3 regions of the Rhizobium sp. 01L419 genome follow, and region 1 is predicted to be linked to each of the others. Evidence: riboswitches for the same ligand, from Rfam matches in the RefSeq annotation. Region 1 holds a riboswitch; each other region holds the start of a gene.
The links. A riboswitch is a leader RNA that binds a small molecule or an ion and turns the genes downstream of it on or off. The one in region 1 is predicted to bind cobalamin.
Positions count from the first base shown of each region.

Region 2: it holds a riboswitch for cobalamin, as region 1 does, so the genes downstream of both, AC1DUP_RS22785 (ABC transporter substrate-binding protein) here and bluB (5,6-dimethylbenzimidazole synthase) in region 1, are expected to answer to the same signal.
Region 3: it holds a riboswitch for cobalamin, as region 1 does, so the genes downstream of both, nrdH (glutaredoxin-like protein NrdH) here and bluB (5,6-dimethylbenzimidazole synthase) in region 1, are expected to answer to the same signal.

Region 1 is NZ_JBFTSM010000034.1:21,966-32,690, reverse strand. It holds gene AC1DUP_RS35500 (3-deoxy-7-phosphoheptulonate synthase) at 1-216, opposite strand, end outside; gene AC1DUP_RS35495 (MFS transporter) at 458-1,873, opposite strand; cobalamin riboswitch at 2,025-2,214, shown strand; gene bluB (5,6-dimethylbenzimidazole synthase) at 2,257-2,943, shown strand; gene AC1DUP_RS35485 (MFS transporter) at 2,976-4,520, opposite strand; gene AC1DUP_RS35480 (LysR family transcriptional regulator) at 4,655-5,509, shown strand; gene AC1DUP_RS35475 (DUF2865 domain-containing protein) at 5,540-6,625, opposite strand; gene AC1DUP_RS35470 (ribonuclease H family protein) at 6,824-7,357, shown strand; gene AC1DUP_RS35465 (NADP-dependent malic enzyme) at 7,400-9,724, opposite strand; gene AC1DUP_RS35460 (UDP-2,3-diacylglucosamine diphosphatase) at 10,020-10,725, shown strand, end outside.
Region 2 is NZ_JBFTSM010000012.1:75,131-85,855, reverse strand. It holds gene AC1DUP_RS22805 (LysR family transcriptional regulator) at 1-489, shown strand, start outside; gene AC1DUP_RS22800 (NAD(P)-dependent alcohol dehydrogenase) at 477-1,535, opposite strand; gene AC1DUP_RS22795 (arylsulfatase) at 1,815-3,431, shown strand; gene AC1DUP_RS22790 (hypothetical protein) at 3,673-4,905, shown strand; cobalamin riboswitch at 4,961-5,243, shown strand; gene AC1DUP_RS22785 (ABC transporter substrate-binding protein) at 5,424-6,455, shown strand; gene AC1DUP_RS22780 (FecCD family ABC transporter permease) at 6,452-7,492, shown strand; gene AC1DUP_RS22775 (ABC transporter ATP-binding protein) at 7,489-8,253, shown strand; gene AC1DUP_RS22770 (class I SAM-dependent methyltransferase) at 8,257-9,030, shown strand; gene AC1DUP_RS22765 (transporter substrate-binding domain-containing protein) at 9,224-10,357, shown strand; gene AC1DUP_RS22760 (hypothetical protein) at 10,374-10,589, opposite strand.
Region 3 is NZ_JBFTSM010000028.1:19,695-30,419, reverse strand. It holds gene metE (5-methyltetrahydropteroyltriglutamate--homocysteine S-methyltransferase) at 1-1,195, shown strand, start outside; cobalamin riboswitch at 1,372-1,598, shown strand; gene nrdH (glutaredoxin-like protein NrdH) at 1,865-2,086, shown strand; gene nrdI (class Ib ribonucleoside-diphosphate reductase assembly flavoprotein NrdI) at 2,100-2,513, shown strand; gene nrdE (class 1b ribonucleoside-diphosphate reductase subunit alpha) at 2,492-4,660, shown strand; gene nrdF (class 1b ribonucleoside-diphosphate reductase subunit beta) at 4,840-5,814, shown strand; gene AC1DUP_RS34040 (adenylate/guanylate cyclase domain-containing protein) at 5,910-7,133, shown strand; gene AC1DUP_RS34035 (LacI family transcriptional regulator) at 7,141-8,202, opposite strand; gene AC1DUP_RS34030 (ABC transporter substrate-binding protein) at 8,504-9,763, shown strand; gene AC1DUP_RS34025 (carbohydrate ABC transporter permease) at 9,840-10,725, shown strand, end outside.

The DNA of each region.
Region 1 (10,725 bases):
GTATTCGCGGGCGGCTGCCGGATCATGGATCGAGCAGGGGCCGATGATGACCAGCTGGCGGTCGTCCTTGCCGGTCAGGATATTGTGGATCGTGTCGCGGGTGCCGGTCACGGTCTCGGTGACCGCGGCACTACGCGGGATTTCCGAGATGATATCGGCAGGTTTGGTCAGCGGGGTGATCTCGACGATGCGAAGATCATCAATAGTGTCAGTCACGGTATGCTCTCCTGTTTGGTCATACCGTGCGGAACAAAAAAGCCGCCAGGTTGACTAGCGGCTGTTCGGGTTTGTCGTTGCGTTAGTTTCGTCTACGCACAGACCCGCATCCGCTGGAAGCAGCGGTACGAATAAAATCGCGATGCATAAACGGACGAAATCGACATGCAGCCTATGTAGCTATGCCGATGGGAGTTGTCACGCGGAATCTGTGAGAGAAAATGACCGATCCGTGAGGTTTTCAGCGGCTTTCCGCCATTGCCTCTCCTTGTGCCTCCTCCGGCTCTGCATGTCGGTTCTTGCGGCGGCGCGTCGTCAGTTCCTCGCCCGCATTGGCGGGCAGGCGCAGGAAGGTGATGCAGGCAAGGGCGGAGATCCCAGCCACCATGAAGAAGGCGATATGGAAATCGGAAACCAGCAGCTTGCCGCCGTGAAAGCTCGATGAGATTTCCAGGATCGTGCCGGCGACGGCAACACCCATGGCCATGGAGATGCGCTGGGCCACCGCATTGATGGCGGTTGCCTGGCTGCTGTCGGCCTCGTCCACATCGCCGAAGGCCATGGCGTTGACGCCTGAGAAGGCCATGGAACGCAGCAGGCCGCCGACGAGAAGACAGCCCATGATGACATAGAGCGGCGTTTCGACGGTGAAGAGGCCGTTCACACCGAGGAAGATCGCGGCGAGGAAGGTGGTCAGCGCAATGACGTTGCGGAAGCCGAAGGCATTGTAGGTGCGGGTGGCGGCGAATTTCGAGCCCATCGAACCGAGCGCGCTGACGAAGGTGATCGAGCCTGATTGCAGCGGCGTCATGCCGAAGCCGAGCTGCAGCATCAGCGGCATGAGAAAGGGTAACGCGCCGAGCCCCATGCGGAAATTCGAGGCGCCGAGGATCGATGCCCGGAACATCGGATAGCGGAACATTTTCGGGTCGAGCAGCGGATGCGGCGTGCGCCTGGCATGGATGAAATAAAGGATGCCGGAAAGGATGCCGACAGCGACGGTAACATAACCGTAGATGACGGGAACCGCCGGCAGGCTGATGACCGAAAGGCCGAAGACGAAACCGGAAAAGCCGATGCCCGACAGGAAGAAACCCGGAAAATCCATCGGCTTCGGTCTGCGCGGTTCGACAGCCGGCAGGAAGCGGGTGACGAGGATGATGCCGATAATGCCGATCGGCACATTGATCCAGAAGATCCAGTGCCAGCTGAGATAGGTCGTCAGGAAGCCGCCGATCGGCGGTCCCATGATCGGGCCGATCAGCGCCGGAATGGTGAGCCAGGCCATGGCATTCACCAGCTGGTGACGTGGCGTACCGCGTACCAGCAGCAATCGCCCGACCGGCGTCATCATCGAGCCGCCGGCACCCTGAATGAGACGGGAGATGACGAAGGCGGCGATGGAATTGGAGAAAGCGCAGGCGACGGAGCCGACCATGAAGACAAAGATCGCCAGGCGGAAAATATTGCGGGCACCGAAGCGATCCGACATCCAGCCGCTGATCGGAATGAAGATCGCTAAGGCCACGAGGTAGCTCGTTACCGCAAGCTTCAATGCGATCGGCGAAGTGCCTATATCGGCAGCAATCGCAGGCAGGCTGGTGGCAATCACGGTCGAATCCATCTGTTCCATGAACAGGGCGACCGCGAGGATCATCGGCGTTAGACGGGACACGGGCAACCGGAATGCAATGAGAATGAAGGGGCGCTTTCGGCGCCAGTCGGATTCGGGTTTCGTTCTAGGCCAGCATTTCCGGACTGTCCACGAAATGAATGTCGCATGCAGCTTGCCGCCATGCCGTTTCCACGCCATAGATCACCCTTCAGGTGCCCGCTTTCACAGGCGGGAGAATCGGGAATCCGGTGTGAGACCGGAACGTGCCCAACGCTGTAAGGCTGACGCTTGCCGCTTATCACGCCACTGGCCGCAAGGCCGGGAAGGCTGCGGCGAAGCGAATGACGCCAAGTCAGAAGACCGGCCTGGCAAGATAGACCCAACCCGCGCGGACGGCGGGCGGTTGCGTTGTTGGGGATTTGACGATGCGACCCATTGATGATGCCGCTTGCCCGGCATCCGGTTTTTCTGCGGCCGAACGCGAGGCCGTCTATCATGCGATCATGACGCGGCGCGATGTGCGTAGCCAGTTCCTGCCCGATCCTTTGCCGGATGATCTCGTCACAAGGCTGCTGACGGCGGCGCATCACGCGCCTTCGGTCGGCTTCATGCAGCCGTGGAATTTCATTCTGGTGAAGAGTGCCGAGGTCAGGGCGCGGGTGCGCGATGCTTTCGTGAAGGCGAATGAGGAAGCGGCCCGCATGTTCGACAGCGAACGGCAGGAAAAATACCGTTCGCTGAAGCTCGAAGGCATTGTCGAGGCGCCACTCGGCATCTGCGTGACCTGCGATCCTACCCGCAGCGGCAGCGTGGTACTGGGGCGCACACATAATCCGCGCATGGACAGCTATTCCACCGTCTGCGCCGTCCAGAACCTGTGGCTTGCTGCCAGAGCGGAAGGCGTCGGCATCGGCTGGGTCAGCATCTTTCGCGAGGGCGACCTGAAGGAAATCCTCGGCATTCCCGATCATATCGAGGTGGTGGCCTGGCTCTGCGCCGGCTTCGTCGAACGGCTCTGCGATCAGCCGGAACTGGCGGTCAAAGGCTGGCGGCAAAGGATGCCGCTGGAAGAACTGGTCTTCCATGACGGCTGGGGGCAGGTGGAAGGCTAGACCGCGCCGGATTGGGCCGGCGCGGGTCTGCATCATTGGGCTGGCTGGCTATCGCATTCCCTGGCGCAAACAGGGGCTTTCCAATGGCCGAAGACGAGGAAGCTCGCGGCGGCCATCAGCCAGACGCCGACGGCGCCGTAGAGCATGACTGCGCCGAATCCCTGGACGAGCGCATCATGCACCGTCGCGGCCGGGATATCGGGCAGGGAGGCGATATTGCCGGCGGAAATGCGTTCGGCAGCCAAGCGGAGATCGTCCGCCGCCATCGATGACGGCAGGACGCTCTTCAGATGCGAGAAGACGCCGTTGAAGAGGATGAAGCCCATGACGGCGATGTTGATGGCGAGCGAGATCATACGGGCGCTCATGTCGATACCGGAGGCCATGCCGGCGCGATCGCTGGAGACTGCGCCTGTCGTCGTGTTGCTGACCGGAGTGTTGGTGAAGCCCAATCCGATGCCTGAGAGCAGGGCGCCAGGCATCATGGTCAGCCAGCTTGGCTCGGTGGCGGCGCTGCCAGACTTCATCAACAGGAAGCCGAGGCCGATGGTGAAGAGACCGCCGGGAATGACGAGGCCCGGCCGGTAGCGCAGCGAAAGACGCTCGGCAAACGGCGGCACGACAAGGGTCGGCAGCGTATAGGCCAGCAGCGAGAGACCGGCGGCAAGGCTGCCGTAGCCGAGGCCGGCCTGATACCAGATCGGCAGATAGATCATGAAGGGCCAGAAGCTGATGTTCATGGCAGCCGAGCCGATGATCGCACCCGAGAAAGTGCGGATGCGGAAGACCGAGGCATCGAACATGGGCCGCGGGTTCAGCCACTCGGCAATGACGAAGGCGATAAGGCTTACCGCGCAAAGAGCGATAATGGCGAGTGCCGTGGGGCTGGCAAAGCCCAGGGCCGGCCCCTGCGTGATGAAGAAGGCGAGGCAGAAGACCGATAGTGAAAGGGTGGCGATGCCGGCAAAATCAAGCCGTCCCGCACTTGGGTCACGAGATTCCTCAATGCCGGTTACGGCGAGGGCTATGGTGATGACGGCAAGGACCGCATGAATGAGAAACACCCATTGCCAGCCGGCGGCTGCCACGATGGCAACGCCGATGATCGGGCCGAAGCCGAGGCCGATCCCGAAGATGATGCCCCACCAGCCGAAGGCCATGCTGCGGGCGCGGCCCTCCCGGAATTGATGGGAGAGAACGGCGACCTGGCAGATCAGCATGACGCCGCCGCTCATGCCCTGCAGAAAGCGGGCGGCGATCAGCAGCGAGGCATCCTGCGCAAGGCCGGCGACGAGCGAGGTCAAGCCGAAGGCGGCAATGCCGATCAGGAAGACACGCTTGCGGCCGTAACGATCGGCAAAGGTACCGGCCGCCATCAGCACCGTGGTGACGGCAATCGTGTAGGCGTTCATGATCCATTGCAGCGCGCTGAAATCGGCATGCAGCACCTTTTCAAGCGTCGGCAGAATTGCCGGGACGCTCGATATTTCAAGGCCGAACATGAGCGAGGAGAGGCAAGCGGCCATCAGGGCGATAATGCCTCTGATACGTGAGGAAGGAGGGGAGGCAGGGGTCATGCTTTGGCCTTTCGAGGTTGAGACATACAACGGTGACATCCGATGTCGTCCATTTGCGTCAGCATAAGCAGAGCTTGAACATTACAGAATTGGATGATTAACTATTTCAGACACAACAATTTCGGATAGATGCCATGACCATGCTCGATGTCGATTCCGTTCAGGCCTTCGTGACGATCGCCGAGAACAAGAGCTTCACCCGCGCCGCCAGTGAGCTTGGCAGCACGCAGGGCGCGATCAGCGTCAAGCTGAAACGGCTGGAAGAGCGGCTCGGCCACCGGCTGATCGAGCGCACGCCGCGGCTGGTGCGGCTTTCCGCACAGGGCGCGGTATTTCTTGATGCCGCACGGGAATTCCTCGCGGCCCATGACCGGGCGGTCGCCGCACTTTCCTCGTCGCGCCGTCATTTCAGGCTGGGCATTGCGGCCCATGTCGCCGGCCCGGAAGTGCCGACGCTGCTTGCACGCCTCAATGCCCATGATCCGGGGCTGACGATCGAGGTCCGGCTCGACAATTCCTGCGAGTTGCTTGCAGCCTTCGACCGCGGCGATCTGGATGCGGCGATCGTCCGTCGGGACGAGGACCGGCGCGACGGCGAGGTTCTGGCACCGGAGCATTTCGGCTGGTTCGCAACGCCGCAATTCGAATATCGCTGCGGTGAGCCGCTGCGTCTTGCAGCACTGTCGCCCAACTGCAGGGTGCGGGATGTCTGCACCCGGGCGCTCGATGCGGCGGGCATTCCCTGGGCGGAAGTCTTCCTCGGCGGCGGCTCTTCGGCTGTGACCGCAGCCGTTTCGGCCGGGCTTGCTGTCTCGACCTTTTCCTATCGCCTGGCACCCGTCGGTACGGTCGAGGTCAGCGAGCGGTTCGGCCTGCCGTCGCTACCATCCTCGGAGGTCGTGCTGCACTCGACGCTAACGGATGCCAAATCGCGCGCGGCACTGCGCACGCTGGCGGCAGCGTTCAGGGAGCATCGCGCCTCAAACTGAAGACGCTGTCCCGACGGCCGAGATCATACCCTATTGCTGTTGTTGTTGGGGCTGCGGGCCCGATGTTGCAGGATTGGCGAGATCGATCTTGCCCTGATCGCCGGCGAGGAATTGCGGGCCGACCTGACGAACCTTGTTACCGGCGGGGTCATAGGGACGATCCGCCACCTGCGGCTGCGGGGCAGGCGGCGCGCTCGCGGCCTTCGGGGCTTCCGTCTTGATCGTCGTAATCGAGCCCTTCGGTTCGGGTGCCGGCGCGTAGGCAGCCTGGCTCTTGCGCATCTGCTCGTAATAGGCAGTCAGATTGCAGGAGCAGGCGGATTTTTCGCCGGGCGCGCGGGTCTTGTAGGCGAAGGCGTTTTTCATCGCGCTGTAGGGCGTTCCCGTCGCCGTCGAGATCATGTTCGAGGTCTCGGTGCTGGAAACGTCGCGATAGAAGAGCTCCGTCTCGACGCCTGGGCACATCTTCGAGCACGTCGCCGCATCGCGGCCGAAATCCACCGAAGTGGCGTTGTTGCTGATCGGGAAGAAGCCGCCGTCGCAGGTGCGCACGCAGATGGTGCTTACAGGCGAGAGCATTTCGGCGCGCGGCAGGCCATAGTGCTCGCCGCCGCCGAGCGGAATGAACGTATCGCCGCGCATGGCCTGCTCTTCGATGCTCGGAGCTGGGGCATAGACGTCGCTCGGAGCGGGTTCGCCAAAGCTGTCGCTGTTGCAGCCATTGTCTTCGAGTGCGGCCATCAGGCCCTCGCGGGCCGCATCCGTACCGGACTGGCGCAATTCGTTGCGGCGATCCTGAAGGAAGCTGATATTGTCCACCATCTTGGCTTCAGCCTGCTCGAGCTCGGTGCAGAAGCCGGCATTCTCGCCGCCGACGACCACCATGCTGCCTGAGGTACAGCCATACCGACGCAGATCGCCGCGCACCTTGCGCAATTCCAGGTTCTGTTCGGCAAGCGCGCCCGCATATTGGCGCATCTCCGGGCCGTTATTGCCGATCGATTGCGGCAAGTCGGCAAGGCGCCCACGCAGATCCTCGCAGATCGCATTGGTCTGCGCCACCGCAGGAGCCGCGAATGCCAGATAGAAAACGAGATACAGGTTTCGGCGCTTCACGACGTCGTTCCGGAAAGAGAAAAGCATTTATCTGTCGATTGCGGCTTCAATCCACCGCGCTTTGTCTTAACGTATTTCCCTTAATAAGCTCGGAGTAATTCCTAGCGCATTTTTGCGACCTTATCCAGCAAGCCCGATGGTTCCATTCCCATCTCTCCTGCACCCGCCCGGAAAAAGGTTCATAGCTAAACAGCTGACATGACAGATATTTCTGACGAAGCTGCCGCCGCGGAAACGACTTCGGCAATACCGGATGCCCGAGGCGGACTTCACGTTTTCGTGGACGGTTGTTTTGAGCCCGGCTCCCGCCACGGGGGATGGGCCTTTGTCGCCTATCGCGATGGCGTCGAAATCGCATCCGGCTTCGGCGGCGCAAAGGATACGGCCAATAACACGATGGAAGTGACCGCGGTGCTCGAGGCGGCAATATGGATCAACCGCACAGCAGCTGATGCAGCGGCGGTCATCTGGTCGGATTCCGTCTATGCCGTGGAAGGCTGCAACGGCTGGCGTCCGATCTGGAGAAACAATGGCTGGAAGAAAAGCAACCCGAACGGCAAGGCCAGAAACCGGGTGATATCAGATGCGAAGATCTGGAAGGCCCTCGATGTCGAGCTAACGCAGAACCCGATGATAGGTATCGCCTGGTGCAAGGGCCATTCAGGCACCGATGGCAATGAGCGCGCCGATGCGCTGGCTGATCAGGGACGCCGGTCGATACGGAGTCCCTGATTTTGAGATGGGCCCGATTTCAAATGAGAACGGGCAACCGGCTCACGCCGGCTGCGATGCCTCGACGACAGCAAGCGCCGCCATGTTGACCACGCCGCGCGAGGTCACCGACGGCGCCAGGATATGGGCGGGCATTGCCGTGCCGAGCAGGATCGGGCCCACATGCAATCCGTCGGTCATCGACTTGACGACGCCGAGCGTGATGTTGGCCGCATCGAGGTTCGGGAAGACCAGCAGGTTGGCTTCGTCATGCAGCGTCGTGTGCGGCATGACACGACGGCGCAGCTCCTCGGAGATCGCGCTTTCACCGTGCATTTCACCGTCGACTTCGAGATCGGGGGCCGCCTCGCGCACCAACTGCAGCGCATTGCGCATTTTGGTAGCGCTTTCGGATTCACGCGAGCCGAAGTTCGAATGCGAGACGAGGGCGGCGCGCGGCGTGATGCCGAAACGCTTGATTTCCTCGGCAGCGAGCACCGTCGCCTCGGCGATTTCCTCGGCTGTCGGATTGAAGGTCACATAGGTGTCTGTGAAAAAGGTCGCACCGCGCTGCGAGATCATCAGACTGAGAGCTGAGAAATCACAGACATCCTTACGTTTGCCGATGATCTGGCGCACGTCGCGCAGATGTTTCTCGTAACGGCCTTCGAGGCCGCAGATCAGCGCATCCGCTTCACCGCGCTTCAACGCCAGGGCGCCGATGACGGTCGTGTTGGTGCGCACGATGGTGCGGGCGGCTTCCGGGATGACGCCTCGGCGGCCGACCAGCTGCAGATAAAGATCGACATATTCGCGGAAGCGCGGATCGTCCTCGGGATTGATGACCTCGAAATCCTGCAGCGGACGAATGCGCAACCCGTAGCGCTTCAGGCGCGTTTCGATGACCTGCGGACGGCCGATGATGATCGGCTCGGCAATGCCTTCTTCAAGCAGCACCTGGGCGGCGCGCAACACGCGCTCGTCTTCGCCTTCGGAGAAGATGACGCGCTTGCGCTCTGCCGTCTTCGCGGCCGCAAAGATCGGCTTCATGATGAAGCCGGAGCGGAAGACGAAGCGGTTCAGCTGGTCGAGATAGGCATCGAAATCGGCGATCGGGCGACGCGCGACACCGCTTTCGGCAGCGGCCCTGGCGACGGCAGGCGCGATGCGCAGGATGAGACGCGGGTCGAAGGGCGAGGGGATGAGATAGTCAGGGCCGAAAATAGGGGTTTCGCCGGAATAGGCGCGGGCGGCGACGTCCGAAGGCTCCTCGCGGGCCAACGCTGCGATGGCGCGCACGGCGGCCATCTTCATTTCCTCGTTGATCGTCTCGGCGCCACAATCCAGCGCGCCCCTGAAAATATAGGGGAAGCAGAGGACGTTATTGACCTGGTTCGGGAAGTCCGACCGGCCGGTGCAGATCATCGCATCGGGCCGCGCGGCGCGGGCGAGATCCGGCATGATCTCCGGCGTCGGGTTGGCGAGCGCCATGATCAGCGGCTTGTCGGCCATCTGCGCAAGCAGTTCCGGCTTCAGCACGCCGGCAGCGGACAGGCCGAGGAAGACATCGGCGCCACCGATATTATCGGCGAGCGTGCGGGTGTCGCTCTTCTGGGCGTAGATCGCTTTCCACTCGTCCATCAGCTCGACGCGGCCTTCATAGACGAGGCCTTCGAGATCGTGGACCCAGATGTTTTCGCGCTTGGCGCCGAGCGTCACGAGCAGGTTCAGACAGGCAAGTGCTGCCGCACCGGCACCGGAGGCGACGATCTTGACCTCGTCGATCTTCTTGCCGGCGAGTTCCAGCCCGTTGAGGATCGCGGCGGCAACGATGATCGCGGTGCCATGCTGGTCGTCGTGGAAGACCGGGATCTTCATCTTCTCGCGCAGCTGCTTCTCGATCTGGAAGCATTCCGGTGCCTTGATGTCCTCGAGGTTGATGCCGCCGAAGGTCGGCTCCAGCGAAGCGACGGTGGAAACCATCTGCTCGACACTTGCAGCATCCACTTCGATATCGAAGACGTCGATGCCGGCGAATTTCTTGAAGAGAACGGCTTTACCTTCCATGACCGGCTTGGAGGCAAGCGGACCGATATTGCCGAGACCGAGAACGGCAGTACCGTTCGAAATCACGGCGACGAGGTTGGCGCGGGACGTGTAGTCGGCCGCCTGTTCCGGATTGTCACGAATGGCGAGACAGGGAGCGGCAACTCCGGGAGAATAGGCGAGCGCCAGGTCGCGCTGGTTGCCGAGCGGCTTGGTCGCCTGGATTTCCAGCTTGCCGGGGCGCGGATAGCGGTGGAAGAAAAGCGCCTGTTCGTCGAGGCTGCCGCCCGACAGATTCGTTTCCGTCTTGGCTTTTTCCTGGGATTTTTCCTGGTGATCCATCGCCGCTTCCAATCGTCCTTCAAAGTCTTTTGAAGACTCCTCCATACATCAATCGACCGGCCTGGACAGTACGGAAATGGCCGCAGGGGAACTTTTTGACCCGGACGGTAAAGGGGAGCTGACATTAGAGCCTTCCCTGATCAGATTGCAGCACTTCACCAGGGACGCTCTGACCGGTGGATTGATCGGCTTCGCAGGGCTTTCCTGCGTTTTGTCATCTTCCTGATACACGAGTCTGATTTTGGAAGGCTAGACGAAGAACGATGGGACACGAGCGGAAAGGCTTGTGATAGACATGATGGAACCCCGGCGCTTCCGCACCCTCTTCATTTCCGATGTGCATCTCGGCTCCAAGGCTGCGAAGGCAGATTTTCTGCTGGATTTCCTTAGGTATCACGAGGCCGACACGATCTACCTCGTCGGCGATATCATCGATGGCTGGCGCCTGAAGCGCAGCTGGTACTGGCCGCAGGTCTGCAACGACGTGGTCCAGAAGCTCTTGCGCAAGGCGCGCAAGGGTACGCGCGTCGTCTATATCCCCGGCAATCACGACGAATTCCTGCGCGCCTTTCCGGGCACCCATTTTGGCGGCATCGAAGTCGTCGACCGCATCATCCATGACGGCGCCGACGGCAAGAAGTACCTTGTCCTGCATGGCGACGAATTCGACGTCGTCGTGCGCAACGCCCGACTGCTCGCCTATCTCGGCGACTGGGCCTATGACACGGCGATCCGCATCAATATCGTGCTTGCCGCGATCCGCCGCCGTCTCGGCATGCCCTACTGGTCGTTTTCGGCCTGGGCCAAGCTGCAGGTGAAACACGCCGTCAATTTCATCGGCGAGTTCCAGCGCGTGGTTGCCGAGGAAGCCCGCAAGAGCGGCGCCGACGGCGTCATCTGTGGCCATATCCATCACGCCGTGATCGAGGATATGGAAGGCATCCGCTATATCAACACCGGCGACTGGGTCGAAAGCTGCACGGCAATCGTCGAGCATGAAG
Region 2 (10,725 bases), on a different contig from region 1:
GGCATCCGCTTCGGCGAGCGCATCGACAAGGATATGATCGGTTTGCGCATCGGCCCGGACATACGCGCCGCCGTCGTCGGCTCGCCCGATTATTTCGCCCGCTTTGCGCAGCCGAAAACACCGCACGATCTCGCCGATCATGATTGCGTGACCTATTACATGGCCTCGTTGGCCGGCCCCTATGCCTGGGAATTCGAGGAAAATGGCCGCGACATCGAGGTGAAGGTATCTGGCAGCTTTATGGTCAACGATTCCGAGATGATGATCGAGGCCGCCCTTTCAGGTTCCGGCCTCGTCTATGTCTTCGAGGATTTCACCGCCGAGCATGTCAGGAGCGGCCGGCTGATCCGCGTGCTCGAGGATTACTGCAAGCCCTTCACCGGCTATTCCCTCTATTACCCGAGCCGGCGACAGATGCCGCCGGCCCTTTCGGTCTTCGTCGAGGCGTTGCGTGCCATCCCCAAACGGTCAGCCGGTCAAGCCGCCTGAGCCGCCGGCATCGTCGCCATGTCGATGACGAAACGGTAACGCACATCGCCGCGTTCCAGCCGCTCGAAGGCTCCAGCGATATCGGCCATGGCGATCATCTCGCATTCCGGCAGGATGTTCTTGCGGCCGCAGAAATCCAGCATCTCCTGTGTTTGCCTGATGCCGCCGCTCGGCGTGCCGGCAATGCGCCGGCGTGCGCCGAGGATCAAGAGGTTATTGAACTTGGGCGTATCGACCAGCGACCCGGCAATCACAAGCGTGCCATCGGCATCGAGCAGGTTGAGGTAGGGGCTGAGATCGTGCTCGTAGGGCACAGTGTCGATGATGACATCGAAGGCAAAGGCCGAAGCCTCCATCGCCTGGGTATCGGTCGACAGCAGCACCTTGTCGGCGCCGAGTGCGCGCGCCGTCTCGATCTTGCCTTCCGAGCGCGTCATGACCGTCACATGCGCGCCGAGCGCGGAGGCAAACTTCACGGCCAGATGCCCGAGCCCGCCAAGCCCGATCACGCCCACCCGGCTGCCGGGGCCGACATTCCAGGTGCGCAGCGGTGAATAGGTGGTGATCCCGGCGCAGAGCAGCGGCCCGACCCGCGCCAGATCCAGCCCGTCCGGCACCCGCAGCACGAATTCCTCGCGCACGACGATATGGTCGGAATAGCCGCCATAGGTCGTCTCGCCCGTCACCCGGTCCTGGCCGTTATAGGTAACGGTGACGCCCTTGTAGCACATCTGCTCTTCATTGCGTCGGCACTGGGCGCATTCCATGCAGCTGTCGATGATCGTGCCGACGGCGACATTGTCGCCCACCTTGAAGCCCGAAACGCTGCTGCCGATGGCCGATACCCGCCCGACGATCTCATGTCCCGGCACGACGGGATAGGCCGAAAATCCCCAGTCGTTGCGGGCCATATGCAGATCGGTGTGGCAGACCCCGCAGTAGAGAATATCGATCGCCACGTCCTCGGGGCGCAGTTCCCGGCGATCGAAGGAGAAAGGTTGCAACGGCGTGTTCGCATCGGTTGCGGCAAATCCTGATGTTCTCAATGGCTTATCCCTCGCGCTGTTGGAAACTTGACGCGGAAAGCCGCGCCGATGGGGATATAGCGCCGGCAGATTAGCCGGATTAGCGGCAGAATGCGGGATAGGCTTGTGAACGTGGCTCAGCAATTAGATGCGGCAGTCTTATTAAGTGCCCGCTACTGCCTCTCCTGCACGTTACGGTAAACCCCGCCGGCATTTACCGTAACGTACTTCCGCGCCCTAAAACTCGTCTCTAGCGTGCAGGCCGACGGTCCAAACCGTCGTCCAACGGAGGATACCCGCATGGCAGAGGAGACGAAGAACCCATCCGTGACCGTGACCCGGCAAGGGCTCAGCCGCCGCGATCTGCTGGTCGCGAGCACGGCGCTGGCCGCAGCCGGCGTATCGCTATCTGCACCGGCGCCCGCACAGGCGCAACAGGCAACGACCTCAGGAACTGCCGGACGCAAACCGAACATCCTGATGATCATGGGTGACGATATCGGCTGGTTCAACCCGAGCATCTACCACCGCGGCATGATGGGATATCGCACTCCGAACATCGACCGCATCGGCAATGAGGGCGCGATGTTCACCGACTGGTACGGCGAGCAGAGCTGCACGGCCGGCCGCGCCGCCTTCATCACCGGCCAGTCGCCGATCAGGACGGGCCTCACCAAGGTCGGCCTGCCCGGCGCCGATCTCGGCATCCAGCCGGAAGACCCGACCGTTGCCGAATTCCTGAAATCACTCGGTTACGCCACCGGCCAGTTCGGCAAGAACCATCTCGGCGACAAGGATGAATTCCTGCCGACCAACCACGGCTTCGACGAATTCTTCGGCAATCTCTATCACCTCAATGCCGAGGAAGAGCCTGAGAATCCTGATTATCCCAAGGACCCGGAATTCCGCAAACGCTTCGGTCCGCGCGGCGTCATCAAGGCTTCGGCCGACGGCAGGATCGAGGATACCGGACCGCTGACTGTCAAGCGCATGGAGACCGTGGATCAGGAATTCCTGGCCGCCGCTCTCGATTTCATGGATCGCAAGCAGAATGCCGGCACACCCTGGTTCTGCTATTTCAACTCCACCCGCATGCACGTCAACACGCATCTGAAGGCCGATTCCGTCGGCAAGACTGGCCTTGGCGTCTATCCTGACGGCATGCTCGAACATGACGCCATGATCGGCGAACTCCTGAAGAAGCTGGACGATCTCGGCGTCGCCGACAATACGATCGTCGTCTATACCAGCGACAACGGCGCCGAGGTGATGACCTGGCCGGATGGCGGCACCACGCCTTTCCGGGGAGAAAAGGCAACGAACTGGGAAGGCGGCTATCGCGTGCCCACATGCATTCGCTGGCCTGGTGTCATCAAGCCCGGAACGATCCACAACGAGGCCTTCTCGCATTACGACCTGATCCCGACATTCTGCGCGGCGGCAGGCGAACCGGATATCGTGGCGAAATGCCTGACCGGCTACACCGCCGGCACCAAGACGTTCAAGGTGCATCTCGACGGCTACAATCTCATGCCCTTCCTGTCTGGAAGCGTAAACGAGACGCCGCGCCGCGATTTCCTCTACTGGAACGACGATGGCGAACTGGTCGCCGTGCGCGTGCTGAACTGGAAGGTCGTCTTCAAGTCGCAGGATCACACGGGCATCGGCGTCTGGCGCCAGCCATTCACCGAACTGAGGGCCCCGCTCCTCTTCAACCTCAGGGCCGATCCCTTTGAACGCGGCGACGAATCCATCGAATACGAAAAATGGTTCTTCGACCGCGCCTTCGTCATCGTTCCCTCGCAGGCGATCGTCGGGAAATGGCTGCAAAGCTTCGCGGAATTCCCCGTCCGTCAGAAGCCCGCGAGCTTCAATCTCGACGAAGTCATGCAGAAACTGTCGGCGCCGAAGAACTGATTGCAAAACATCACTGCAGCAGGCGGCCGCCGCGCCGCCTGCTGCAGCCGACGTTCCCCTCCACCGGCAACAGTTCTCACTGCTCGTGCTTGACGTTGCGATCCGGTCACGATGAAAGCCGGCCAAACATCAAACGAGGCCAGCGCCCTAATTTCTCAAAAATCCGACAACCAGGACTGGACAAGGCAAATGTAACTTTATAACAACGAAGATGTAATGTTATTACATTAAAGGAGATTTCATGCCCCGGCGCCTTTTCGCTGTCTTCGCAGTCGCCACCGCGCTCACCTCCGCCGCCCTGCCATCGGCTTCCCGCGCCGAGGAGGAACAGCAAGAAAGCTGGCGGCTTTTCGTGGCTGATCACAGCCTGCCGGTCGTCCGCGCCATCGATCTTGCGAGCGGCAGACAGATCGGTCGCTTCGATCTCAAGGCTTATGCCGCCCTGTCGCTGAGCGACACCGGGCGCACGGTCTTTGCCGTCCAGGGCGATGAGAATACCATTCATGTCATCGATACCGGCATTGTCCTTTCCGATCATGGGGAGCATCGCGATCTCGCAGTGACGCCGCCGAAGCTGATCGGCGCGACGATAAAGGGCGAGAAGCCGGGCCATGTCGTGACGCATGGCGATGACGTGGCGATCTTCTACGACCGCACCGACCGCTTCGATCTCCTGAAGGAAAGTAGCCTGCTGCAGGCAAAGCCGGAGCCGAAGGCTTTCAACACCATCGCCGCCCATCACGGCGTCGCGGTGCCGATGGGCAATCACCTGCTGGTTTCAGTGCCGAACATGCAGGCGCCGGTCAAGGAAGGCGAGTTGCCGCCGCGCCTTGGCCTGCGCGTGCTCGACCATGACGGACAACAGGCGGGCGATGTCGCGCCCTGCACCGGCCTGCATGGCGAGGCGACCTCCGCCCGCCTCGTCGCCTTCGGTTGCGAGGAAGGCGTGCTCGTCGCCCGCCCCGGCGGCACGAAAGGCCCCAAACTGGAGATGCTCGGCTATGGCGCGTCGCTGCCGCGAGGCAAGGTCTCGACCCTGCTTGGAGGGCGCTCCATGCAGTTCTTCCTCGGCAATTACGGGGAGGACAAGGTGGTGCTGATCGATCCCGACAGCACCGAAACACCCTACCGCGTCATAGACCTTCCGACCCGCCGCGTCGATTTCGTGCTCGATCCGGCACGGTTCCAGAATGCCTATATCCTCACCGAGGACGGCAAGCTGCACTTGCTCGATACGGTGAAGGGCGAGATCGTCAGATCGGAAACCGTCACGGAGCCCTACAGCAAGGATGGGCATTGGCGCGATCCGCGGCCGCGGCTGGCCGTGGCCGGCGATAATATCGCCATCACCGATCCTCGCCACAGCCTGATCCGCCTCGTCAGTAGCGAAACGCTGAAGGAAACGCGCACGATCCCCGTCGAGGGCCAGCCCTTCGCGCTCGTCGCCGCCGGCGGCTCGGGCGCCAGCCACTGAGCGACTCCGGACCCGGGACACTTCGAATCCGGTGCTTGACGTCGCCCACGGCGGCGTCATAGATCAGGACGACGGTTCCCCGAGGAGAGCTTCGAGGGGATTAATAGGGAACACGGTGCGGACGACCCAAAAGGGACCAAGACCGTGGCTGCCCCCGCAACTGTAAGCGGATTGCTGGTTATATCCCGGAATGTATGGTGCGCCATTCATATCAGGACATGACAAGCGAGCCGGTCACTCCAAGGCCTCAGGGCCATGCCACTGTGCGAAAGCGCGGGAAGGCAGATGACCGACTGACATCCGTGAGCCAGGAGACCTGCCGTCAATCACGATCCAATCAGCCGGGCGGGGATGCCCGGACAAGGAGCAGACATGATTGACCTTAATCCCTGCCGCTTGCCGCACGCGATCCGTCCCGATTGGACCACCCGCCGCTAGCCCTCTCCCTCCACGCTTGGCTCACGCATCTGCGCGCGCCGGCGTCCGCTAGCCCTTTTCCTTCCGATCGAGAGTTTCCAATGCGCCAGTTACTTCCAGGCTTTTCCCTTGCGCTCGGGCTCGCCGGCTTTTGCCTGGCCGGCCTCGCAGCCCCCGCCTTCGCCGCCACCCGATACCCCCTCACCCTTACCAATTGCGGCCAGCCGGTCACGTTCGACAAGGCCCCGGCCAAGATCGTTTCGATCGGCCAGGGCATGACCGAAGTGCTCTTCTCGCTCGGCCTTGCCGACAAGATCGCCGGCACGGCCGTCTGGGTCGGCCCGGTCCTGCCGCAATATGCCGAGGCCAACAGCAAGATCAAACGGCTGGCCGACAACGACCCGAGCTTCGAATCCGTCGTCGGTGCCGAGCCCGATCTGGTAGCCGCCGAATTCGAATGGCATGTCGGCACGCAAGGCTCCGTCGGCAAGCGCGAGCAATTCAAAGACCTCGGCATCAACACCTATGTCGCGCCTGCCGATTGCGTCGCCAAGATCAACACCGATGGCGGCGATGGCGTGCGCAGGGAACTGTTCACGATGGACCTGATCTATCAGGAAATCGCCGAACTCGCCGAGATCTTCGACATCAAGGACCGCGGCGATGCGCTGATCGCCGACCTGAAGACGCGCGAGGCCGCCGCCGTTGCCTCCGTTGCCGGCGCTTCAAGCAAGAACCTGCCCGTGGTCTTCTGGTTCTCCAGCAAGGAAGTGAAAGGCGATGCCTTCATCGCCGGCAAGAACAGCGCGCCGGCCTATATCCTGAAGACGCTCGGCGCCAAGAACGTCGTGACGACGGAAGAGGAATGGCCCCTCGTCGGCTGGGAAACCATTGCGCAGGCCAATCCCGCTGTCATCGTCATAGCCACCATGGACCGCCGTCGCTATGCCGCCGACGATCCCAAGGTGAAGGTGGGTTTCCTGGAGAATGATCCGGTCACCAGTGAACTCGATACGGTGAAAAACAAGCGCTTCATCATGATGGACGCGCAGTCGATGAACCCGACGATCCGCACGATCGACGGTATCGAAACGCTCGCAAAGGGCATCAAGTCCTTCGGTCTGACGCAGTGAGCCAGGCTGCCTTGCGACAGAGGAAATGGTGGGCGCTCGCCGCGCTCACCATCGCCGCCTTCGTCCTGCTCGGGCTGATGGTGAGCCTTGCCGTGTCTATAGGCGAGATCGCCATTCCTCTCGCCACCACGGCAAAGGCGGTGTCCAATCGCCTGTTCGGCACGGCATTCGAGCTCAGCCGCATTCATCAGGGCATCGTCTGGGATTACCGCCTCAGCCGCGCGCTGGTGGCGGCCAGTGCCGGTGCGTCGCTGGCGCTCTGCGGCACGGTGTTGCAGGCGCTGCTGCGCAATCCGCTCGCCGAACCCTACGTGCTCGGCATTTCGGCCGGCGCCTCTACCGGGGCCGTCTGCGTCATGATCCTTGGCTTCGGCTATGGCGTGCTCAGCCTCTCCGCCGGCGCCTTCATCGGCGCCGTCATTGCCTTCCTGCTGGTCGGCATTCTGGCAGCCGGTGTGGGCGGCACCAGCGAGCGCATCATTCTCTGCGGCGTGGCGGGCTCGCAGCTCTTCAATGCGCTGACCTCCTATATCGTCACCACGTCGGCCAATGCCGAACAGGCCCGCGGCGTGCTCTTCTGGCTGTTGGGGTCGCTGAGCGGCGTGCGCTGGCCGGATGTCTATCTCTCCCTGCCGGTCGCACTGACAGGCTTCGTCATCTGCCTTGCCCATGTGCGTGCGCTGGATGCCTTCGCCTTCGGCACGGATGCCGCAGCTTCCCTCGGCATCGCCGTGCGCCGGGTGCAGTTCACCCTGCTCGCCGTCACGGCTGCGATGACCGCAAGCGTCGTCAGCATGGTCGGCTCCATCGGCTTCGTCGGCCTCGTCATTCCCCATGCCGCCCGCTTCCTGGTCGGCCCAGCCCATGGCCGCCTGCTGCCGGCGACAGCGCTTGGCGGGGCGATCTTCATGGTCGGCGCCGACATCGTCTCGCGCATCATCATTCCGCAGCAGATCCTGCCGATCGGCGTCGTCACCGCGCTCTTCGGCGCACCGGCCTTCGCCATCATCCTTTATCGCGTGCGGAGAAGCGCATGAGCATATCAGTCGACAAGGTCACCTATGCCGCCGGCAATACCGTCATCGTCAATGGCGTCAGCATATCGGTCAAAAAGGGCAAGGTGCTCGGCCTGCTCGGGCCGAACGGCTCCGGAAAATCGAGTCTGCTCCGCCTGATCTGCCGGCTGCGGCAGGTCAGATCCGGCATCATCCGCCTCGGCGACGATGATGTCTCCGGCCTCTCGCGCGCCGCCCTTGCCCGCCGCATCGCTTTCGTCGAGCAGCAGACGACGACGGATACGCAGCTCACCGTGCGCGATATCGTCCGCCTCGGCCGCACGCCGCATCGCGGCCTCCTCTCGTCCTGGGCACCCGATGACGATGCCGCGGTCGAAGAAGCACTCGCCCGCGTCGACATGGGCGAACGCGCCGGCCAGCTCTGGCAGACACTGTCTGGCGGCGAGCGGCAACGGGTGCATATCGCCCGGGCGCTGGCCCAGACGCCAAGCGAACTGCTGCTCGACGAGCCGACCAACCATCTCGATATCCAGCACCAGCTCGATATCCTGGCCCTGGTCGCCAAACTCGGCCTCACCTCCATCATCGCGCTGCACGATCTCAATCTGGCAGCGATGTTCTGCGACCACTTGGCCGTGCTGCAGAAGGGCGAGGTCGTGGCCGCAGGCACGCCCGAGGAGGTGCTGACCGAAGCGCTGATCGCCCGCGTCTTCGGCGTGCGCGCCCATATCGAAAAATCACCCGTGCATGGCCGCGCACATATCCAGTATCGGATGGGGTAAGACATGGATGGAGTGAATTTCGATCTCAAGGAAGAGATCCGCGACTACTGGTCGAAGCGCTCGGAAACCTTTGACCTCGCCTTCGGCCACAGGATCGCCCCCGGCCCGGAGGCAGACGCCTGGCAGAAGCCGATCCGCAAAGCCATCGGCCCCGAGCCGAAACGCGTGCTGGAACTTGCCTGCGGCACCGGCGAAGTGACGCGCCTGATCCACGATCTCGGCCATGACGTCACCGCACTCGATTTCTCCGAAGCGATGCTGAAAGTTGCCCGCGCCAAACATGCCGGCAAGCAGCGCCTGCGCTTCATCCTTGCAGACGCCGAAAACACCCTGGAACCGGACGCGAGCTATGACGCCATCATCTGCCGCCACCTCGTCTGGACGCTGACCCGGCCGGAGGAAACCTTTCGCGAATGGTTCCGCATCCTCAAGCCCGGCGGCCTGTTGCTCTTCTTCGATGGCGACTGGGCAGGCCCGAAACCGACCGGCCGCATCGCCAGCCTGCTGATCTCCTGGATCGACCGCCTCGTCGGCGCCGACAAGAACTATGACGGCGCGCTCAGCACCCGCCACGCCCGCATCATGTCAGCCCTGCCCTTCGGCCAGGGTCTCCGCCCCAACATGCTCCTGCCGCTCTTGAGATCGGCAGGCTTTACGGACATCGCGCTTCACTCCCACACCCCGATCGCGAGGGCGCAGCGCAAGAATGCCAATATCCGAAACAGGCTCCGAACCCTCGTCTACCGGCGCTTCATCCTCGCCTGCCGGCGGCCCTGATGCCTGCATTTGCCGCACGCCCATTTCTGGATGCGTGGTGATTTGCCGAGATCTGAAACCAGCCTGTGCCAAATGCCCGTCACCGTAAATGATCGTTGCATTTACCGTTGCGTACTTGCCGGACGCCGTCAGCCGTTCAGGATGATCCACGAACGAAGCGGCAGTTCGCCTGATGCAGGAAGGGAAAGGTGTTATGGCAAAGACCACCGCGCCCTCATCCGGCAAAAGCAGGCGCCGGACTCTGCCGTTCGCCATTCTGGCGTTTTTCCTTTGTCTGGCCGTATCCTTCCCACGGCACGCGTTTGCCGCCCCGCCTGAATTTCCCAACCGCGAACTGGTGGTCGGCACCAAGGAAGCCCCGCCTTTTGCCATGAAGGAGCCCGACGGCACCTGGACCGGCCTTTCGATTGATCTCTGGCAGCAGATCGCCGACAGGCTCGGCGTCAAATACCGGCTGGTCGAGGAACCCTCGGTCCAGAGTCTGCTCGATGCCACGAAGCGCGGCGACTACGACCTCTCGGTCGCGGCCATCACCATCACCGCCGACAGGGAACGCAATGTCGATTTCTCCCAGCCGTTTTACAATACCGGCCTCGGCATCGCCGTCTCCGTCCAGAGCGTCTCCGTCTGGTACGAGATCACGCAGACGATGACCTCCCTCGGTTTTCTTCAGGCGGTCGGCGCGCTTATCGGTATTTCGCTGGCGGTGGGCGCCCTGATCTGGCTCTTCGAGCACCGCCACAACGAGGATTTCGGCGGCGGCGCGGCCAGAGGGCTCGGCGCCAGCATCTGGTGGTCGGCCGAAGCGATGACGCAGGCAAGCACCGGCCATCGCGGCCCTAAAACGCTCGGCGGTCGAACCCTGGCGATCCTCTGGATGGTCATGTCGATCATCACCATCGCGGTCTTCACCGCAAGCGTCACCTCCGCGCTCACCACGCGCCAGATCAGGGGGCTGGTGAACGGCGCCGAAGACCTGCCGAGGGTGCGCGTCGGCGCGGTCACCGGCTCCGCCACGACAGGTTTTCTCGATGGCGAGCACATCCGGCACCGCGATTTCGACAAGGTGCAGGACGGCTTCCGGGCGTTGACATCAGGCACTATCGACGCCTTCGTCTACGACAAGCCGCTGCTCTCCTGGACCGCCGAACAGCAGTTTCCCGGCAGCGTGCAGGTGCTGGACACGGTCTTCGAGCCGCAGAACTACGGCATGGCGATGCCCGCCGGCAGCCGTTACCGGAAGGCGATCGATGTCGCCATTCTCGAAGCAATCCACGACGACGCCTGGAAAGACACCCTGTTTCGGTATCTGGGCGAGAAGAAGTGAGGTATTGCCGGGCGGCTCACCAGTTCCCCGGATCCGCAGTATGATCGACGGCGGCGAATTCGTCCGCCTTTGCCCGATCCAGCGTCACGGTCCTTGTCCTCTTGGTCTCGTCCGCGACCAGATAGCGAAGCGGCGCCGCGTCCCGGGCAAGCTCCTGATACAGGAGAAGCGCTGCTTCCTCGGCAGTATCGGCCTCGATCTCGCGCGTGATGGTTACGGTGAACTTCTGCATGGATTCGGGCCTTCTCGATCGTCGCGGGCATGGGCGCAATGTCCACCGCCTGACAATAAGCGCAGAGCCGAATAGTTCAAGCTGCCCCTGCCTTCGACGATCAACCGTCCACCGCCATCGAGCACCAGATATGCAC
Region 3 (10,725 bases), on a different contig from region 1:
CGACCCCGGCACGGCTTCAGAGGTGATCGCGGCCGCGTCGCGAGCCGTTGGCTTGCGTGCTGCATCAGTGCGTGTGCATGACATGAAGGTCAGGCAGCGGGTTGCCGCAATCGACGAGGCGATGAAGACGCGCAGCAGTGACTTTGCGGAGCGCACCGGCCTGCAGGAACGAAAGCTTCGCCTGCCGCTTTTCCCGACGACGACGATTGGCTCCTTTCCGCAGACGGATGATGTGCGCAAATCTCGCTCTGCTTTCACAAAGGGGGCGATCAGCGAGGCGGATTATGATGCCTTCCTGAAAAAGGAGACCGAAGCGGCGATCCGCTGGCAGGAGGAAATCGGCCTCGATGTGCTCGTCCATGGCGAATTCGAGCGCAACGACATGGTGCAGTATTTTGGCGAGCAGCTTTCCGGCTTCGCCTTCACGCAGCATGCCTGGGTGCAGAGCTATGGTTCCCGTTATGTCCGCCCCCCGATCATCTTCGGCGACATCTCCCGGCCGAAGCCCATGACAGTCGAGTGGTGGCGTTATGCGCAGTCGCTGACGCAGAAGCCGGTGAAGGGCATGCTGACGGGGCCGGTGACGATCCTGAGTTGGTCGTTCGTCCGCGACGATCTCTCCCGCGCCGATGTCAGCCGGCAGATCGCGCTGGCGATCCGCGACGAGGTGCTTGATCTCGAACAGGCGGGTGCTGCGATGATCCAGATCGACGAGGCGGCCCTTCGCGAAGGTCTGCCGTTGCGCAAAGTGGACTGGAAGACCTATCTCGACTGGGCGGTGGAAAGTTTCCGCCTGTGCTCATCCGGTGTTTCCGACGAAACCCAGATCCACACACATATGTGCTACTCGGAGTTCAATCAGATTATCGACGCCATTGCGGCCATGGATGCCGACGTGATTTCCATCGAGACCTCACGCTCGAAGATGGAACTGCTGGAAGCCTTCCGCAGCTATAAATATCCTAACGAGATCGGCCCCGGTGTTTATGACATCCATTCGCCGCGCGTTCCCGATGTCGAGGAAATGACCGAGCTTCTGACGCTGGCGCGCGAGCGTCTGACGGATGGACAGCTCTGGATCAATCCTGATTGCGGATTGAAGACCCGTAAGTGGGAAGAAGTGCGCCCGGCGCTCGTCAACATGGTGGCCGCCGCCCGGCTGTTACGTGGTGCCGCAGCGATGACTCACGTCTGAGCGCCTAATCGATTCCTGCAGAGCCGGCTATAGGTCGGCTCTCGCCTCGGCGGCCTTCTCCACAGCCTGCTGCTGTTAACCAGCCGTTATCCATGTTTTTCACAGGAATGTAGCAATTTCAAACATGCCGTAACGCGACGGACAAACCATCCGTTGACGTCAACTTCGATTCGAGTACTATATCTAGTGTTCAAGGTTCCTTCGATTCGTCAGGATTGAGGGCTAAGACGGGAATACGGTGCGTTTTGCCATGAAGGCGAAACAAGGCCGGAGCTGCCCCCGCAACTGTAAGCGGCGAGCAACTGTCCGATTTCAGGTCACTGAGGCATGATGCTTTGGGAAGGCTGCGGGCAGGGTGCTTCGACCCGCGAGCCAGGAGACCTGCCTTGAACGAGAAACGTCCACGGGCGGGGTGTCCGGAAGGTTGCGTGCATGTCAGGCGGATCAAATCCGCACCTGTTGCGCTGCCCCGAACGTCCGCATGAGCACTTCGGGGTTGAAGTCATGTCGAGAGCATCAAAACCGCCGCCCACGCACATCCTGCGAGGGATAATGCAAGGCGTGTAAAGCGCCAACTTTGTCAGATCATTCTCAAGCGTTGCCCCGGACGCCGTAAGGCGCCCGACCCTAGTTCTGCGTCCGGAATCCATTGACATCACGAGGAACATGATGAGCGTTACCGTTTACAGCAAGCCTGCCTGCGTTCAGTGCACCGCGACCTACCGCGCCCTCGATCGTCTGGGCGTAGACTATGAAATCATCGACATTTCCGAAGATGCCGACGCGCTCGATCGCGTGCGCGGCATGGGCTACATGCAGGTTCCGGTCGTCGTTGCCGGTGAGAACCATTGGGCGGGCTTCCGCCCTGATATGATCAGCGCGCTCTCCTGATAGGAGAGGAACGGTGGGCCTGATCGTCTATTTTTCCAGCCAGTCCGAAAATACCCATCGTTTCGTCGAGAAGCTGGGACTGCGCGCGGCGCGCATTCCCGTAGGCGCTGAAGACATCCACATCCGCGAACCCTATGTGCTGATCTCGCCCACCTATTGCGGGGATGGCGGCCCAGGGGTCGTAAAGGGGGCCGTGCCCAAGCAGGTGATCCGTTTCCTCAACGATGCGGAAAACCGCTCCAACATCCGTGGCGTCATTGCTGCGGGCAACAGCAATTTCGGCGAGACCTACGGGCTTGCCGGCGACGTGATCTCGCAGAAATGCCAGGTGCCGTACCTCTACCGGTTCGAGCTTCTGGGGACTGCCGAGGATGTCGCCAATGTCAAAGACGGGATGGGACGATTTTGGACACGGGGACAAATCTGACGCGGGATGCGGGCGCAAAACCGCTAAAGGCAGCGGATGCGCTGGATTATCACGCGCTGAACGCAATGCTGAACCTCTATGACGAGCAGGGCAAGATCCAGCTCGAAAAGGACCGCATGGCGGCCAAGCAGTATTTCCTGCAGCACGTGAACCAGAACACAGTGTTCTTCCATAATCTCCGGGAGAAACTCGATTATCTGGTCACGGAAGGTTATTACGAGCAGGAAGTGCTCGATCAGTATTCCTTCAATTTCGTCCGCGACCTCTTCGACGAAGCCTATGCCAAGAAGTTCCGGTTCCCGACCTTTCTCGGCGCCTTCAAATATTACACCAGCTATACGCTGAAGACATTCGACGGTAAGCGCTATCTCGAGCGCTACGAGGACCGTATCTGCATGGTGGCGCTGGCCCTTGCCGAGGGTAATGAGCAGCTTGCCCGCGATCTGGTCGAAGAGATCATCACCGGCCGTTTCCAGCCGGCTACGCCGACCTTCCTCAACGCCGGCAAGAAGCAGCGCGGCGAGCTCGTCTCGTGCTTCCTGCTGCGTGTCGAAGATAATATGGAATCGATCGGCCGCTCCATCAATTCCGCACTGCAGCTCTCCAAGCGTGGCGGCGGCGTGGCGCTGTCGCTGACGAACATCCGCGAGGCCGGTGCGCCGATCAAGCAGATCGAAAACCAGTCTTCCGGCATCATCCCCGTCATGAAGCTGCTCGAAGACTCGTTCTCCTATGCCAACCAGCTCGGTGCTCGGCAGGGTGCGGGTGCCGTCTATCTCAACGCCCACCATCCCGACATCATGCGCTTCCTCGATACCAAGCGCGAAAATGCCGACGAAAAGATCCGCATCAAGACGCTGTCGCTCGGCGTCGTCGTGCCCGACATCACCTTCGAGCTCGCCAAGAACAATGAGGATATGTACCTCTTCTCGCCCTATGACGTGGAGCGGGTCTATGGCGTGCCCTTTACCGAGATATCGGTGACGGAAAAGTACCGCGAGATGGTGGCGGATGCCCGTATCACCAAAAAGAAGATCAAGGCGCGCGAATTCTTCCAGGTGATTGCCGAAATCCAGTTCGAGAGTGGCTATCCCTACATCATGTTCGAAGACACGGTGAACCGGGCAAACCCGATCGCCGGCCGCATCAGCATGAGCAATCTCTGCTCGGAAATCCTGCAGGTCAGCGAAGCGAGTGAATTCAACGACGACCTTTCCTATAAGGTGATGGGCAAGGATATCTCCTGCAATCTCGGCTCGTTGAACATCGCCATGGCGATGGATTCGTCCGATTTCGGCAAGACGATCGAGACCTCGATCCGGGCGCTGACAGCCGTTTCCGACATGAGCCATATCTCCTCGGTGCCGTCGATCGAGAAGGGCAATGATGACAGCCACGCGATCGGCCTGGGACAGATGAACCTGCATGGATATCTCGCCCGCGAGCGCATCCATTACGGTTCGGAAGAGGGCGTCGATTTCACCAATATCTATTTCTACACGGTGACCTATCACGCGATCCGCGCTTCCAACCGCCTTGCGGTCGAGCGTGGTGCGAGCTTCAAGGGCTTCGAGAATTCGAAATATGCCACCGGCGACTATTTCGACAAATATACCGACCGGGAATGGAAGCCGGCTACCGAGAGGGTGCAGGCGCTGTTTGATGATGCCGGCATTCATATCCCGACACAGGAAGACTGGCTCGAACTGAAAAAGGCTGTGATGGCCTCCGGTCTCTATAACCAGAACCTGCAGGCGGTGCCGCCGACGGGCTCGATCTCCTACATCAACCACTCGACCTCCTCGATCCATCCGATCGTCTCGAAGATCGAGATCCGCAAGGAAGGCAAGATCGGCCGCGTCTATTATCCGGCGCCGTTCATGACCAACGACAATCTCGACTATTATCAGGATGCGTACGAGATCGGCCCTGAGAAGATCATCGACACCTATGCGGCGGCGACCCAGCATGTCGACCAGGGCCTGTCGCTGACGCTGTTCTTCCGCGACACGGCAACGACACGCGATATCAACCGTGCCCAGATCCATGCCTGGAAGAAGGGCATCAAGACGATCTACTACATCCGCCTTCGCCAGATGGCGCTGTCCGGCACCGAGGTGCAGGGCTGCGTTTCCTGCACGCTTTGATTTTGGGCTGCTGGCCGAGAGTTTCGAGCCCGTAGCCCCCTCATCCGCCTGCCGGCACCTTCTCCCCGATGGGGAGAAGAGACAAGCCGCTTGCACGGCGTCCCCCTCTCCCCATCGGGGAGAGGGCAGGGTGAGGGGGCTCCGTACTCCGTTAGAATTTGTGGAAGAAAGACCGCCCCATGAACATATCCATCAAGCCGATCTCCCGCGTGCGCGCCATCAACTGGAACCGTATCGAGGACGACAAGGATCTCGAAGTCTGGAACCGTCTGACCGGCAATTTCTGGCTGCCGGAAAAGGTGCCGCTGTCGAACGACATTCCCTCCTGGGGGACACTGACGTCGGCCGAACAGCAGCTGACGATCCGCGTCTTCACCGGGCTGACGCTGCTCGACACGATCCAGAACGGTGTCGGTTCCGTCAAGCTGATGGCGGATGCGGCGACGCCGCATGAGGAGGCGGTGCTCTCCAACATCTCCTTCATGGAAGCGGTGCATGCACGCTCCTATTCCTCGATCTTCTCGACGCTCTGCCTGACGCCAGATGTCGACGATGCCTATCGCTGGTCGGAAGAGAACGAGTTCCTGCAGAAGAAGTCGGCGCTGATCATGGAGCACTATGCGTCCGGCGATCCCCTGAAGAAGAAGGTCGCGAGCGTCTTCCTCGAGAGCTTCCTCTTCTATTCCGGCTTCTATCTGCCGATGTACTGGTCAAGCCGCGCAAAGCTCACCAATACGGCCGATATGATCCGCCTCATTATCAGAGACGAGGCCGTGCACGGTTATTACATAGGCTACAAGTTCCAGCGCGGACTTGAAAAGCTTTCCGAAGAGCGCCGGCAGGAGATCAAGGATTTTGCCTTCGACCTGCTGCTCGAGCTCTACGATAACGAGGCGAAATATACCGAAGCGCTCTATGACAGCGTCGGGTTGACCGAGGACGTCAAGAAATTCCTGCATTACAATGCCAACAAGGCGCTGATGAACCTCGGTTACGAGGCGCTGTTCCCGGCTGAAGCCTGCAAGGTCAATCCGGCGATCCTGTCGGCGCTATCTCCGAATGCCGACGAGAACCACGACTTCTTCTCCGGCTCCGGCTCCTCCTATGTCATCGGCAAGGCAGTCGCGACGGAAGACGAAGACTGGGATTTCTGAGGCCTAACTTCACGAAGCCCCTTATCATCGGGCCCGCCATCGCCCACATTCAGCGCGAGCAGATTCAGTTGAATGTGGCGTAGCGGGAGTTTTCGATGAAGTCCTCTGTCAACAAGGCCGCTGTGGCCAACGAAACCGTCGAAGGCGTGTGGCCGATCCGCCGGAGGCGGATTCTTGACTGGCTGGTGAACGAGACGCGCGGCGAGCGCTTCATCGATAATATCCTGATGGAAATGTGCGAGAAGCTGCTGGCCGCCGGCGTGCCGGTGACACGCTCCAGCCTGCATTTCCGCACAAATCATCCGCAATGGATCGGCGCGCGTATCCTTTGGGCCGAGGGTATGAAGGAGGCAAAGATCAATACGTTTGCCTATGGCGTGGAAAATACGCCGCAGTATCTGAATAGCCCGGTCAACGAGATCCACAACGGCGCCAACGAGGTGCGGAAGAACCTGGAGGATTTGTGGGAGGGCGACGACAATCCCTTCTACCAGGAGCTGCGCGACGAAGGCTATTCCGAATATATCGCCTGGCCGATCGACCACACGTTTGACAAGCGCCACGTCGTGACCTTTTCGACCAATCGACCGGGCGGTTTTACCGGCGAACACCTGGATTTTCTGCGCGACCTGCTGCCCGCCCTGACGCTGGTCAGCGAGATCCGGCTGAAGAACATCATGGCGCGCACGCTGCTGCAGACCTATGTCGGGCCGCATGCGAGTGAACAGATTCTTTCCGGCGTCATTACCCGAGGCAGTGGTACGACCGTCGGCGCGGCGATCATGATCTGCGATTTGCGCGATTTCACGGCGATCTCCGATCTCTGGCCGCGCGATGACGTCATCCAGCTGCTTAACGACTATTTTGACGCCATGTCCGATCCGATCGAGCGGCACGGCGGCGAAATCCTGAAGTTCATGGGCGACGGATTGCTTGCCATCTTCCCCCTGTCGAAGCCTTCGGCATGCGAGGATCTCCTGACGGCCATCAGGGAAGGGCAGGAGGCGATGGCACAGCTCAACGAACAGCACAAACGCCTTGGGCGTGAGCCCCTGCGTTATGGCGTGGGCGTGCACGTGGGTGATGTGATGTACGGCAATATCGGCTCGCGCCGGCGGCTGGATTTTACCGTCATCGGTCCGGCGGTCAATGTCGCCTCACGGCTCGAGAGCCTGACGAAGGAGGTCAAGCGACCAGTCCTTCTCTCCCGCGCTTTCGTCGAGATGGCCACTTGCAGCCAAGAGATGGACAGTCTCGGCAGCTTCCCGCTACGCGGGCTCGGAGAGCCGGTCGACGTCTTTGCCTTTCGTGACAAGTGATGCGAGCTTAGGCGACCGGGAAGTTGATCTGAGGCGGCAGGAGCAGGGTCTCGTTTTCCGCTGCCGGATTGCTGATTCGCTGGAGAAGCATCTGTCCCAGATGTTCGCCGGCCTTGACCAGATCTTCGTAGATCGTGTCGATCTTCGGTTGAAGATGCGTCAGGAGATGCGAGGTCTCCTTGGCGACAATATCATAGTCTTCCGCGAGAATCCGCCCGGCATCACCCATGGCTGTCACAAGCGCCAGCGCCGAGACCTCGCCCGGACAGACGAATCCATCGGGAACATCGGCTGCGGCGGCACGCGCGCGAAAGAAATCTCTGATTTCATTGGCTGGTGAATCGAGCGTGACGGCCTCCGATATTTCGTAGGCGACGCCCGCCTCGCGCACTGCGGTCATGAAGCCATGAAGGATATGCTGGCTGAAAGTCAGCCGCTTCGGTGGCATGACGACCGTGACCCTCTTTCTTCCCTTGGCGATCAGACGTCGGGTGGCCTCATAGGCAAAGGCGTAGTTGTCATAATCGACGTAAGGGTGTGGTGTGGAAAACTCGGTGCGGCCGTGGCAGACGAAGGGAAAGCCGACTTCCTGCAGCATCCGCACCCTTGCATCGAAGGGCTCCGTCCTCGTGAAGATCAGCCCGTCGGCGAAATTGTTGCGGACGATGTATTCCGCCGCTTCGAGATCCGTCGTCGACAGAAAGTTCGGGGCGACGACAAGATGATAGGACGTCTCCTTCAGCACCTTGGCGATGCCGTACATGATGGCGGTGCCGAAACCGACGACTTCCTGATGCGGATCGAGAAGAATGCTGATGACATTGGTGCGGCCAGTCTTCAGGCGCTGGGCAGCCCGGTCCGGCAGGTAGCCAATCTCGCGCGCAATGCGGTGGACGCGCTCACGCGTCTCGACCGATATCTGCGGGGCGTCGCTGAGCGCCCGCGAAACCGTTGTCACCGCAAGGCCCGTCAAAGTCGCGATGGTACGCAATGTCGGCTTGCCGCGTCTTTGCGCGTTCTCGGGATTTTCACCGCGTTGCAGTTGAGGCGATTCGGTCACTGAGGACATTCCGTGCTGGGTCGCGGCTACCTTAACACGATGCAACCGACGCGCAATCAATCTATGCAAACGATTTAAATTCTTGGGGGTTTCCTAGCCTTCTTAAAAAAATCCAGTAAAATCAGTGTTTATGCGAGTTAAGGATATTTTTCTCGGGAGTCGAGAAGGACTTGACGCCGTTGTGTTTATAACGTTTTAAATTGTTAACCGCGCTGGGAGGTGCGGTGTGGTGTCTGACCGCCGTTGCGACGGGAGGCATCTGGGCGGCTGAGGAGGGTCTCGTCGCCTAATCACGAACGGGAGGATATTCATGCGCAAGTTTTTGAGCTCGGCAGCTCTTGCTGTCGTGATGATGGCTGGTTTCGGCAGCGCTCACGCGGCTGACGTCAAGGAAGTTCAGATGCTGCACTGGTGGACGTCAGGCGGTGAAGCCGCGGCGCTCAACGTGCTGAAGCAGGACCTTTCCAAGGAAGGTTTTGCCTGGAAGGATGTGCCGGTGGCAGGCGGTGGCGGCGACGCAGCCATGACCGCCCTGAAGGCGATGGTTGCCGCAGGCACCTATCCGACCGCCTCGCAGATGCTTGGCTATACCGTGCTCGATTACGCCCAGGCCGGCGTCATGGGCGACCTGACCGAAACGGCCAAGAAGGAAGGCTGGGACAAGTCCGTTCCGGCAGCACTTCAGAAGTTCTCGGTCTATGACGGCAAGTGGGTTGCAGCCCCTGTTAACGTTCACTCGGTCAACTGGCTGTGGATCAACAAGTCCGTCATGGACAAGATCGGCGGCACGCAGCCGAAGACCTTTGACGATCTGATCGCCCTGCTCGACAAGGCGAAGGCAGCAGGCGTCATCCCGCTCGCGCTCGGCGGCCAGAACTGGCAGGAAGCCACGATGTTCGACTCCATCGTGCTGTCGACCGGCGGTCCGGAATTCTACAAGAAGGCTTTCAACGACCTCGACGAGGCTTCGCTGAAGTCCGACACGATGAAGAAGTCGTTCGACAACCTCGCCAAGATCATCCAGTATGTCGACCCGAACTTCTCGGGCCGCGACTGGAACCTGGCGACCGCCATGGTCATCAAGGGCGATGCGCTCGTGCAGGTCATGGGCGACTGGGCGAAGGGCGAATTCGTTGCCGCCAAGAAGACCCCTGATACCGACTTCCTGTGCTACCGCTTCCCCGGCACCGATGGCAGCGTGGTCTACAACTCCGACATGTTCGGCATGTTCAACGTTCCTGACGACCGCAAGGCCGCTCAGGTCGCGCTCGCCACGGCAACGTTGTCGAAGAGCTTCCAGTCCGCCTTCAACGTCGTCAAGGGTTCGGTTCCGGCCCGTACCGACGTTCCGGATACGGATTTCGACGCTTGCGGCAAGAAGGGTATTGCCGACCTGAAGGCTGCCAACGAAGGCGGCACGCTGTTCGGCTCGCTGGCACAGGGCTATGGCGCACCTCCGGCAATCGCCAACGCCTACAAGGACGTTGTCTCGAAGTTCGTCCATGGTCAGATCAAGACCTCCGACGAAGCTGTGACCCAGCTCGTCCAGGCTATCGACGACGCTCGCTAATATCCCACCGACCAAGGCTTTCCCGCACTCTTGCGGGGAAGCCACAGCCCCTGCGGTGCGGGGAGGAGATGATCACATGAGTACAGTTGCGACCACGGATCCGGTCCTGACGTCGAAGTCTTCAACCCGCACGTCCATTCGCGGCCGGCTGCAGGATGCGCTGCCGAAGATCGTGCTGGCGCCGAGTTTCCTGATCACCGTGATTTTCGTCTATGGCTTCATCGTCTGGACGGCCTATCTCTCCTTCACCAATTCCAAGACATTCCCGTCCTATGTGCTGACGGGGCCTCGCGCCTATCAGCGGCTCTGGCGCTGGACGTTCGAGAGCGATCCGCCGTCCTCGTGGTACACGTCGATCACCAATATGGGGATCTTCGGCTTCCTCTATATCTTCATCTGCCTCGGGCTCGGCCTGATGCTGGCGATTCTTCTTGATCAGAAGATCCGTGGCGAAGGCATCTTGCGGCCGATCTTCCTCTATCCGATGGCGTTGTCCTTCATCGTAACAGGTGTCGCCTGGAAATGGTTCCTCGATCCGGGCCTCGGCCTGGAGCAGACGCTGCATCATCTCGGCTGGACGAGCTTTCACTTCGATTGGATCAAGAACAAGGACTTCGTCATCTACACCGTCGTCATCGCCGGTGTCTGGCAGGCCTCCGGCTTCGTCATGGCGATGTTCCTGGCGGGTCTGCGGGGCATCGACGGTGAGATTATGAAGGCGGCGCAGATCGATGGCGCCACACCGTTCCAGCTCTACCGGCGCATCGTCATTCCACTGCTGCGGCCGATCTTCCTCTCCGCCTTCATCGTGCTCGCCCATATGGCAATCAAATCCTACGACCTCGTCGTGGCGCTGACATCCGGCGGCCCCGGCGGCTCGGCCTGGCTGCCTTCCAATTTCATGTATGAATACACGTTCAAGCGGAATGAAATGGCTGTCGGTTCTGCAAGCGCGATCATCA